2 regions of the Arthrobacter sp. SLBN-53 genome follow, and region 2 is predicted to be linked to the other one. Evidence: predicted binding sites of a transcription regulator. Region 2 holds the regulator's gene; the other holds the start of a gene.
The links. The regulator LexA, encoded in region 2, represses DNA repair genes until DNA is damaged. The targets are predictions, from matches to a motif close to TCGAACANNTGTTCGA.
Positions count from the first base shown of each region.

Region 1 (5,050 bases), 740 kb from region 2:
AGGTGCCGGTGAACCACTCCCGCGTCAGCTGACTGAAGCGGTCGAGCGGGTCGGCGACGGGTGGCATCCCACCATGGTGCCCCCAACCACCGACAACCAACCCTGAGCAGGGAAAATCCCCTGGTGTGCTGGCTCGCGGAGGTTTACGATCGATAGGTTCAGCTCGCCGTGAGTCCGCTCACGACGTGAGGTGAGGGAGTCGTCAGATGCGACTGTTGAAAATGCTCGTCGTCCCCGTATTGATCGGGGCGGCCCTTTCTGCGACACCATTGCCGCACTCGGGCGCAGATTGCACCAGCGCCGGCGGAACCACCATCTGCTCGCAAGGTGACGTGCGCGGGACCAGCACTGGCAACGGTCCCAGCGGCTCGTCGGGTCCGTATGTGCCCTACGCGTGCGACCTCGATTGGTATGCCTGCGACGACTATTACTGGGGCATCGATGTCGACTTCGTCCCCGGCGTGGGCAGACCGGGCGTACCTGTCGACCCGGGCTTCGGCAGGCCCGGCGGCCCCAACGTCGGCGGTGGAGGTGTGGGAGGGCGGCGATGACGAATCAGAGGAGAACCAGATGAGACCGAACGGGGCATCGGCGCGGTTGGTCGCGACGGTCGCAGGCGTGTTGGCCGTTCTCACCGCATCGGCGGGCACGGCGTCGGCAGCACCGGCACCACCTCCGCCGCCGAACTGTACGGCGGCGGATCTGACGGGTGTGCTGACCGGAGTATCCGCGGCAACCTCTGCGTATCTGTTCACCCATCCGCCGGTGAACGACTTCTTCACCTCGTTGAGCGGCCTCGACGAGAACGAACGGCGTGCTGCGATGGAGCGGTTTCTCACCGACAACCCGCAGGTACGCGACGAGCTGAGGGCGATAAGGCAGCCCGCCAAGGACTTCCGCAATCGCTGCGGCGGGTGAGGTCAGTCGCGGACACCCGCGTCAGGAGGCCAGGCGAAACGCCTTGACGACCTTCGTCGGGGTGATCCTGACGACCAGTTCGCCAGGGACACCGTTGCGCCGACCGTACTCCTCGGCCCGGTCCGCACCCATGTAACGGCCGCCCGCCCGGGTGGCGACCGACCGGACCTCGTCGAGATCATCGGACACAGCGACCGTGCCCTGGATCTGGACGAACGAAAACGGCGGATGCGGATCATCCACGCACAGCACCACTCTGGGGTCGCGCGCGAATGCCCGCGCCTTGGCCGAACCAGAATCGGTGTTGAACAGCACGTCGTCACCGTCGAGGACAAACCACACCGGGGCCACCAGCGGTCGCCCGTCCGACGCGACGTACCCGAGCATGCCGGTGCGGGTACCCGTCATCAAGAAATCGGCTACCTCAGGATCCAATGTCGCCATCGTGTCGCGTCCTCTCGTGTCAGCCTGCTGTGTGCGTGTTCTCGTGCAGCGCGCGTCGGTAGCGGCGCATTCCGGCGATCCAGCGGTCGTAGTCGGCGCCCTTGCCCCGGTACATGTCCAGCACGCCGGGGTGAGGTAGCACGAGAAATGTGCCGTCGCGTACCCCGGCCAGGGTTGCGGCGGCGACATCGTCGGCCGAGAGCACTTCGCCCGCGGTCGTGATGGAAGCCGCGGCCACCCGGGCGGTGTCATCGGTCGAGTCGACGATCGCGTCCAACAGCGGAGTGGCCACTCCCATCGGGCAGACGACGGTGACTCCGATGCCGTCATCGCCGTGCGTGATCGCCAGCCACTCGGCGAACCCGACCGCAGCGTGCTTGGTGACGGCGTAACCGGCGGCACCGATCTGGGTGAGCAGTCCGGCCGCCGAAGCGACCGATACGAAGTGTCCGCTGCCGCGGGCTGTCCATTCCGGGATCAGCGCGTCAGCCGCTCGGATATGTGCTCGAAGGTTGACGTCCAGGACCCGGTCCCAGTCGGCGTCGCTGCCCAGCTCGGGCGCGCCGATGATGCCCGCGTTGGCGACGAAGATGTCGACGGGTCCGAATGTCGAGCATGCGGTTTCCAGCAGTGTCGCGACTCCGTCGACCGTCGAGGCGTCGGCGCCGACGCCGATCGTCTTGCCGCCGATCTCGATGGCGGCCGCGGCGGCCGCCTGCGCGTCGATATCACCGGCCACCACGGAGGCGCCCGCGGCGGTGAACGCCGCGGCGAGTGCCTTCCCGATACCCGATCCCGCTCCGGTGATGACGACGACGCTGTCTTCGATCTGCATGAGTCGTGTCTACCAGTGCGCTTTCCGTCGAGTGTGCCGTCCCGGAGAGAACCCTTGCGGAGGGTACGGATTCGGCGTAGCGTCGAACGTAAGTTCGAATGCGCCGTGGTTCCCGATCTTCGGATTTGGTGAGCCGCAGACCGCGACTCCGGTCGCCGCGAGGTTCGACGGTCCCTGTCCGGGATCGTGCGGGCTGTGCCTGTGGGATGGTGCCCTTGGTGGGCGCTGTGGGGGAAGTCGGTATCCGTTATGGACGCCAGCTGTCTTGATGCGTTTGTCGACGCTCTGATCGACGATCTCGCGCCGGTGTCACCGGAGGTTGATGTGGGGCCGGGTGTCGGTCGGTTGGTGCAGTGTCCGCGGCCGATGGTCGATGACGAGGTCCTGTTGGGTGTGTTGGCTGCGGCGGTGTCGGCGCGCAATCTGTTGGACTTGGTCATCTCCTCGGCGGTGGTGGCAGCCGAACGGGCCGGTGTGCCGGGGCGGCGGCACCTGCGCACCGGGGCTGATCTGCTGCGCCTGTTGGGGATGGCGCCGGGGGCGGCGGCCCGGGCGGTGCGGGTGGGGCGGATGGCAGCTGTGCTGCCTGCATTGGTTTCGGCGCAGCGGTTGGGTGGTGTCGGTATCGAGTTCGCCGACGCCGTCGGCAAGGGTGTCGCGCACGTGGAGTCGCGAGCACCAATGTCCGAGGACGATCGGGCGGCGGTGGTGCGCGCGTTGATGGTGCAGGCCTCCCCGGCGGAGGTGGCGGCCAAGGCCCGGGCGATCGCCATCGACCGCGGTGCGAGTCTTGCACCTGCCGACCGGGTGGTGCCGGTCGCCGAGGACACCGCCCTCAATGGGATGACGTTGGTGCAGAACGCTGAGGGCCGGTTCGAGGCCACCCTCGACCTGGACGTGACGACCGGGGAAGAGTTGTGTGCGGCGTTGGATCCGTTGTGCCGACCGGTCCCGCTACCCGACGGATCCCCGGACCCCCGGTCCATTGCTGCCCGGCGGGCGGAGGCGTTGGGGCAGGTGCTGCGTACCTATTTGCCGCAGTCGGGGCGTCCGATGTCCGGTGGGGTGCTCCCGCACGTCACCCTGATCCGACCGGTGGCCCCAGGTGTGAGCGGGGAGGAGGTGGATCGGTTGGGGTTCGGTGGACCGGTCTCCGCGGCGACCGCGGAGCTGATCGGCTGTGATGCCACGTTGACCTCGGTGATCGTCGACCACGCCGGGGTGCCGTTGGATGTCGGGCGCGCGGAAAGGCTGTTCACCCCGGCGATCCGTAAAGCGCTGGCCGTCCGCGATGGTGGGTGTGCCCATCCCGGGTGCGGGCGGCCGGTGTCCTGGTGCGATGCCCACCACATCCAACCCTGGAGCGCCGGGGGCATAACCAGTGTGGACAACGGGGTGCTGCTGTGCCGACTGCACCACAGCCTGATCCATCACGGTGGCTGGCAGGTCTACCTCGGCCCAGACCGCCACCCCTGGTTCATCCCACCCCACACACCCGGCGGGACCGAACCGGAGCATCTGCGCTCCCACACCCGACGCACCATGACCGACCTACCCACCGCCGCATAACCCCAACGCCCCAACGCCGAGGCCCCAAAGCTGCAGCGCACCTTGACAACTACACAGCGAAACGGCCGTGAGGCCCGCTAGAAAGTCTTGGCCAATCGGTCGGCCAGGATGGCGGCGAAGCGGGCGGGATCGTCGAGCGATCCTCCCTCGGCGAGTAGTGCTGTGCCGTAGAGCAACTCGGCGGCATCGCTGAGCCCCTCGGCGCCCGAGGCCAAGCCGTCCCGCAAGCCCGTCACCAAGGCGTGCTCGGGGTTGAGTTCCAGGATGCGCTTGCCGACCGGCACATCTTGTCCGGACGCCCGGTACATCCGCGCCAGCTGCGGGGTGATGCCGAAGGTGTCGGTGATCAGGCACGCCGGCGACGAGGTCAAACGCGTCGACAATCGCACCTCCTTGACGTGCTCGTCGAGGGTCTCCTGCAGCCAGCTGAGCAACTCGGCGAAACCACCGGTCTCGGGCTTGTCGGCCTCGTCACCGCCGAGGTCCACCTCACCCTTGGCTACGGACTGCAGCGCCTTGCCGTCGAATTCGGGCACCGACTCGACCCACACCTCGTCGACCGGGTCGGTGAGCAGCAACACCTCGTAGCCTTTTGCCTTGAACGCCTCCAGGTGCGGGGAGCGTTCGAGCAGCTGCCGGGACTCGCCAGTGGCGTAGAAGATCTGTTCCTGGTCGTCCTTCATCCGACCCACGTAGTCGGCCAGCGTGGTGGGGGCGTCCTCGGAGTGCGTCGAGGCGAACGACGACAGCGCCAGCAGGGTGTCGCGGTTATCGGTGTCGGAGAGCAACCCCTCCTTGAAGGCGCGCCCGAACTGCGTCCAGAACGTCGCATAGTCGTCGGGACGGTTGGCCTGAAGGTCCTTGATCGCCGACAGCACCTTCTTGGTGAGGCTCCGGCGGATCACCTTGATCTGGCGGTCCTGCTGCAGGATCTCGCGGGACACGTTGAGCGACATGTCCTGGGCGTCGACGACACCCTTGACGAAGCGCAGATACTCCGGCATCAGCTCGTCACAGTCGCCCATGATGAAGACGCGCTTGACGTACAACTGCACGCCGGTGTTGCCGTCGCGGTTGAACAGATCGAACGGCGCCTGCGACGGGATGAACAACAACGCCTGATACTCGAAGGTTCCTTCGGCCTTCATCGCGATGACGTCGAGGGGCTCATCCCACGCGTGCGCGATATGCCGGTAGAACTCCTTGTACTCCTCGTCGGACACCTCGCTCTTGGACTTGGCCCAGAGTGCGACGCGGGAGTTGATGGTCTCGATCTCGGTGGTG
Region 1 covers NZ_VFNN01000001.1:4,156,122-4,161,171, forward strand. The annotation lists gene FBY28_RS19935 (ATP-dependent helicase) at 1-67, opposite strand, end outside; gene FBY28_RS19940 (hypothetical protein) at 207-551, shown strand; gene FBY28_RS19945 (heme-binding protein) at 571-918, shown strand; gene FBY28_RS19950 (PPOX class F420-dependent oxidoreductase) at 940-1,362, opposite strand; gene FBY28_RS19955 (SDR family oxidoreductase) at 1,382-2,197, opposite strand; gene FBY28_RS19960 (HNH endonuclease signature motif containing protein) at 2,447-3,766, shown strand; gene htpG (molecular chaperone HtpG) at 3,844-5,050, opposite strand, start outside.
Region 1: the regulator LexA is predicted to act here: its motif matches at 2,280-2,295, upstream of FBY28_RS19960 (HNH endonuclease signature motif containing protein).

Region 2 (5,050 bases):
TGATCTTCTGGACCCCCAGCACCGGTGCGCGGGTGGTGCGCGGTGCCATCAACAGCGCCTGGGACGCCCTTGGCGGATCGGCGGGCGTGCTCGGTGTGCCTGCCGATGACGAGACCATCGACGGTGACGTCGTCTCACAGAAGTTCACCGGCGGCCAGATCTCGTGGGATCGCAAGACGCGCGCCTTCACCACCACGCCACCAGAGCTGGCCGCCCAACTCGGGGCGGTACAGGTGCCCTCGGACGCGGCATCGGCCATCGCCGCGGCACGTCGGGCCGCCGGCGGCGAACTGGGGCCGCTCGGTGCCGAAGACGGGGCCCAGTATGCGATCGGCGCCGACGGCGTCGGCCAGAACTATGCCGGCGGCAAGATCTTCTACAGCCCGCAGACCGGTGCCAACGTGGTGACCGGGCAGATCCTGGCCAAGTACGAGAGTGTCGGTGGGCCGACCGGGGATCTCGGGTTCCCCACCGCCAGCGAGGCGGATGGCGGGCTGGCTCCGCAGAGCGCGGTGGTGCCCTTCGCCGCCGAGGACAAGCCGGTCATCTTCTGGACCCCCGACTTCGGTGCGGTGATCGTCCGTGGGGCCATGAATGCCGCCTGGGAGAAGTTGGGTGGCGCGACCGGCGAACTCGGCGCACCCAAGAGCGATCAGACCGACAACGGCGGCGTGATCAACCAACAGTTCAACGGTGGATCCATCTCGTGGGACAAGGCGGCCAACCGGTTCAGCACGGAGCCCGCGGGCTTGCAGTCGCAGCTGGCGGGCCTGCAGGTTCCCGGGGCTGATTCCCCGCAAGCGCCGGCCGATGGCCCGCAGGCGAACGGCGGCGGCGACAGCGGCGACAAGTGGTACACCTGGCGCTGGTGGTGGCTGCTGGGCCTCATCCCGGTGGTGGGTCTGATCGCCGTGATCGCCGTGGCGGTCTTGCGCAACCGGCGGTCCGGTGACGAGGACCGGTTCGACGACGACCTCGACGACGATCCGTATGACCGTGATGACCGTGGCTACTACGGCTATGGCCAGAACGATCACCAAGACGATTACCAAGACGATCACCAAAACGATGACCGGGCCGAGGATCGCGACAGCGGCTATGGTCCGCCGCCGCAGGATCCGTGGGCATCACTGTCGCCGGTCGGGTCAGCGGGCTCCTTCACGGTCGATCCGATCGACACCGGTGCCGGCCACGACCCCCGGGCCGGCGATGATGCGGATGCCGATGGCCTCGGCGTCGACCCGTTCGCCGATCGTGGTGCCGACACCGACCGGCCGGAAGAACTGCTGCGGTTCGACGACGACGAAGATGACGTCGACACCGCCCCGACCCGGATCGAGACGCCCACACCGCAGCCGGTTGAGTCCGTCTTCGCCGAGTCTGATTTCGCCGACTCGGATTATGCGGCGTCTGATTTCGCCGACTCGGATTATGCGGACTCGGACTTCGGTGCCCGTGTTGTCGGTGCACCGGTGCTCGAACCCGAGCCGGACCTGACCGCCCCGGAACCCGAGGTGACGGGCGGACGTCACGCTGCCGCCGGCGGGGACGATGATGACGATGACGCCGGTTGGACCTCGATGCGACTGGCGACCACCGATCGCTACCGCGCCCCGGAGGGTTACCCCATCAAGGCCGATACCAAGACCGGTCTCTACTGGGCGCCCGGTAGCCGCGGTTACCGCGATACCGAGGCCGAGATCTGGTTCTCCAGTGAGGAATTCGCGCGCGCGAACGGATTCATCCGCGCCGATTGATCAGACGCCGACCGGTCAGACGCCGACCGATCACACCTTGCGGATCACGGTGACGACCTTGCCGAGCACCACGGCGTCGTTACCGTCGATGGGTTCGAACGCCGGGTTGTGCGGCATCAGCCACACCTGACCCTTGGTCCGCTTGAAGGTCTTGACCGTGGCTTCGCCGTCGATCATGGCCGCGACGATATCGCCGTTGTCGGCGACGTTCTGCTGGCGCACGACCACCCAGTCGCCGTCGCAGATGGCCGCGTCGACCATGGATTCGCCGACCACCTTCAGCAGGAACAGCGATCCCTCGCCGACCAGCTCCTTGGGCAGCGGGAACACATCCTCCACGGCCTCCTCGGCCAGGATCGGCCCACCCGCCGCGATTCTGCCGAGCACCGGGACGAAGGTCGGTTCCGGTAGCGCATCGGAGCCCGCGACGTCGGTGGCCACGATCGGGGTGATCACCTCGTCGGCACCGCGCACGTCGACCGCGCGGGGGCGGTTGGGATCGCGCCGCAGATAGCCCTTGCGCTCCAGGGTGCGCAGCTGGTGGGCGACCGAGGACGTGGAGGTCAACCCCACCGCGTCCCCGATCTCCCGGATGCTCGGTGGGTAACCGCGGGTGGTCACCGACGAGCGGATGACCTCCAGGATGGTGCGCTGACGCTCGGTCAGGCTGGAGCGTGCCTCAGGGGTGTCGCTGCTGTCGCTCATGTCGCCGAATGTAGTCGCAGCCGCCCCGATAATCAAACATGTGTTCGAGGCGTGTCGCGGCCCGACAGGGCGTGTCTGCGGCGTCATTGCGGCGCGATCAGCCGAGCTCACTCATCGGTCACGGTCAGGGTCACCTCGATGTTGCCACGGGTGGCGTTGGAGTAGGGGCACACCCGGTGTGCGGCCTCGGCGAGCTCGGTGGCGGTGTCATGGTTCACATTGGGCAGCACGATCTCCAGCTCGACGGCAAGACCGAACGCGCCGTCCTCGGCGGCCCCCAGTGTCACCCGGGCGCCGACGGCGGAGTCGGTGACATCGGCCTTGTGTTCGCGGGCGACCAGTCGGAGTGCGGAGTGGAAGCACGCCGCGTAACCGACGGCGAACAGTTGCTCGGGATTGGTGCCGGTGCCGGAACCGCCCATCTCCTTGGGCATACTCAGTGCGACATCGACTTTCCCGTCGGAGGTGCGGCCGTGTCCGTCACGTCCCTCGCCGGTGGCCAGGGCCTCGGCGGTGTAAAGCTTCTTCATCGGTGGGTGTTCCTTTCGTCGTTTTCGGTCAGTGCGGTGAGCTGAGCTGGTCGACAAGTCCGCGGAGGGCGTCGCGTAGCGCGCCGACCTCCTCGGGTCGGGCATCGGTGGCGGCCAGCAGGCGCTGTGGAATGCAGGCGGCACGTTCTTCGAGGGCGCGCCCGGCGGGGGTGAGTGCGACCTCGACGCGACGTTCGTCGGCGGTCGCGCGGTGACGCACCACCAGGCCGGTGCTCTCCAGGCGTTTGATCAACGGTGAGAGGGTGCCGGAGTCCAGGTGCAGCCGCCGGCCCAGGTTTCCGACGGTGCTGGGGTCGTCCTCCCAGAGGGCCAGTAGGACGAGGTACTGGGGGTAGGTGATGCCCAGTTCCGCCAGGAGCGGCCGATAGGCCGCGGTCATCAGGCGCGAAGCCGAGTACAGCGCGAAGCACAGCTGTTCGTCGAGGCGTCCGGCGGTCATGACCACAACTGTAGCGGTCAATTCAATTGTGGGCAATTGAATTGAGCTGAGTTCCGTCCGCGGATTCGCGACCGTCCGCTTGTCGGTGGGTGTCGATATCGTTCGCTAACAGTTCGATCACGTGTTCTATCGTTCGAACAGATGATCGACTACAGTTCGAACAAAGAAGCGAACACACCTCAAGGAGGCAGGCACATGACGATTCTGGAAGCACGTAGCGATGTGCGTGAGCGCCGGACGTCCGGCGCCACCCGGCGGCAGGAAGTTCTGCGGCGCACCCCGTCGGAGGCCGAGGTGTGGCCCTTGCCTCGCGATGTCGTGGTGCGGCGGCGTCGGCGGCCGCAGGATCGTCGTCCCGGCGGTGCGCCGATCGGTCATCGCGGCACGGGGGTGCTGATGTCGCGTGCCTCGCACCGCAGGCCGATCACCCCGGCCGCGACCGTGCTGCTGGCGCTGCTGGCCGGCGCATTCACGCTATGGCTGGGATTCGTGGCCAACCTCGGCGTTTCCGCGACGGAGCAACCCGTCGAGGTGCCCACCAGGTTGTCGGTCGTGGAGGTGCAGACCGGTGAGACCTTGCAGAGCATCGCGGCGCGGGTCGCCCCCGACGTGCCTGCCGACTCCGTCGTCGAGCGCATCCGCGAACTGAACAAGCTGGAATCCGGCACCCTGCGGACCGGGCAGACCCTCATCGCACCGATCGGCTGAGATCGTGCGCACCGGCACGGGGTCGCACCGTATCCGCACCATGCAGGTACGCTCGGAAGCGTCAAATCTGGTGCAGCTGTGGTGCGGCGAAGGAGCGGGAATGCACTGTCCGTTCTGTCGTCACCCCGATTCGCGTGTCGTCGATTCCCGTGAGACCGACGAGGGCCAGGCGATCCGGCGGCGGCGGTCCTGCCCTGAGTGCGGCAGGCGCTTCACCACCGTCGAGACCGCGGTGCTGGCAGTCGTCAAGCGCAGCGGCGTCACTGAGCCGTTCAGCAGGGAAAAGGTCATCAAGGGCGTGCGACGGGCATGCCAGGGCCGCCAGGTCGACGACGATGCGCTCAATCTGCTTGCCCAACAGGTCGAAGACGCCGTGCGGGCCGCAGGCTCGCCGGAGATCCCCAGTAACGAGGTCGGGTTGGCCATCCTGGGGCCGCTGCGTGACCTCGACGAAGTTGCCTATCTGCGCTTCGCCTCGGTATACCGATCGTTCTCCTCTGCCGACGATTTCGAGCGTGAGATCGAGGCCCTGCGCGCTCACCGGCGCGTCAACACCGCCGGCTGACGTCGTTCATCCGAGCCGACGCCTTCCGTCGTCGACCACCCGGCCGGCCACTTTCACCCATCCGGTGGGATCCCACCAGGTCCGGATCTGTGATCCTTCGCCCTGGGTGATCAGCAGATCGCGATTGAGATGGTCGGTCATCCGGATCGCCGCTGCGCCCGTCGCCTCATCCTCGGGGATTCCCAGATGCGGCGCGAACATCCGGGAGCGCAGCGCCCCGGCCGCACGATCGGTCCACGCCCAGAGGTAGTGCTCGACATCGTCGACGTAGTCGGTGGGATCGGCGGTCAGCACCTGTTCGGCCGACTCGAATTCGTAGATCGCC
Region 2 covers NZ_VFNN01000001.1:4,900,554-4,905,603, forward strand. The annotation lists gene FBY28_RS23540 (LGFP repeat-containing protein) at 1-1,757, shown strand, start outside; gene lexA (transcriptional repressor LexA) at 1,788-2,462, opposite strand; gene FBY28_RS23550 (organic hydroperoxide resistance protein) at 2,570-2,992, opposite strand; gene FBY28_RS23555 (MarR family winged helix-turn-helix transcriptional regulator) at 3,021-3,452, opposite strand; gene FBY28_RS23560 (LysM peptidoglycan-binding domain-containing protein) at 3,648-4,160, shown strand; gene nrdR (transcriptional regulator NrdR) at 4,261-4,725, shown strand; gene FBY28_RS23570 (PhzF family protein) at 4,732-5,050, opposite strand, start outside.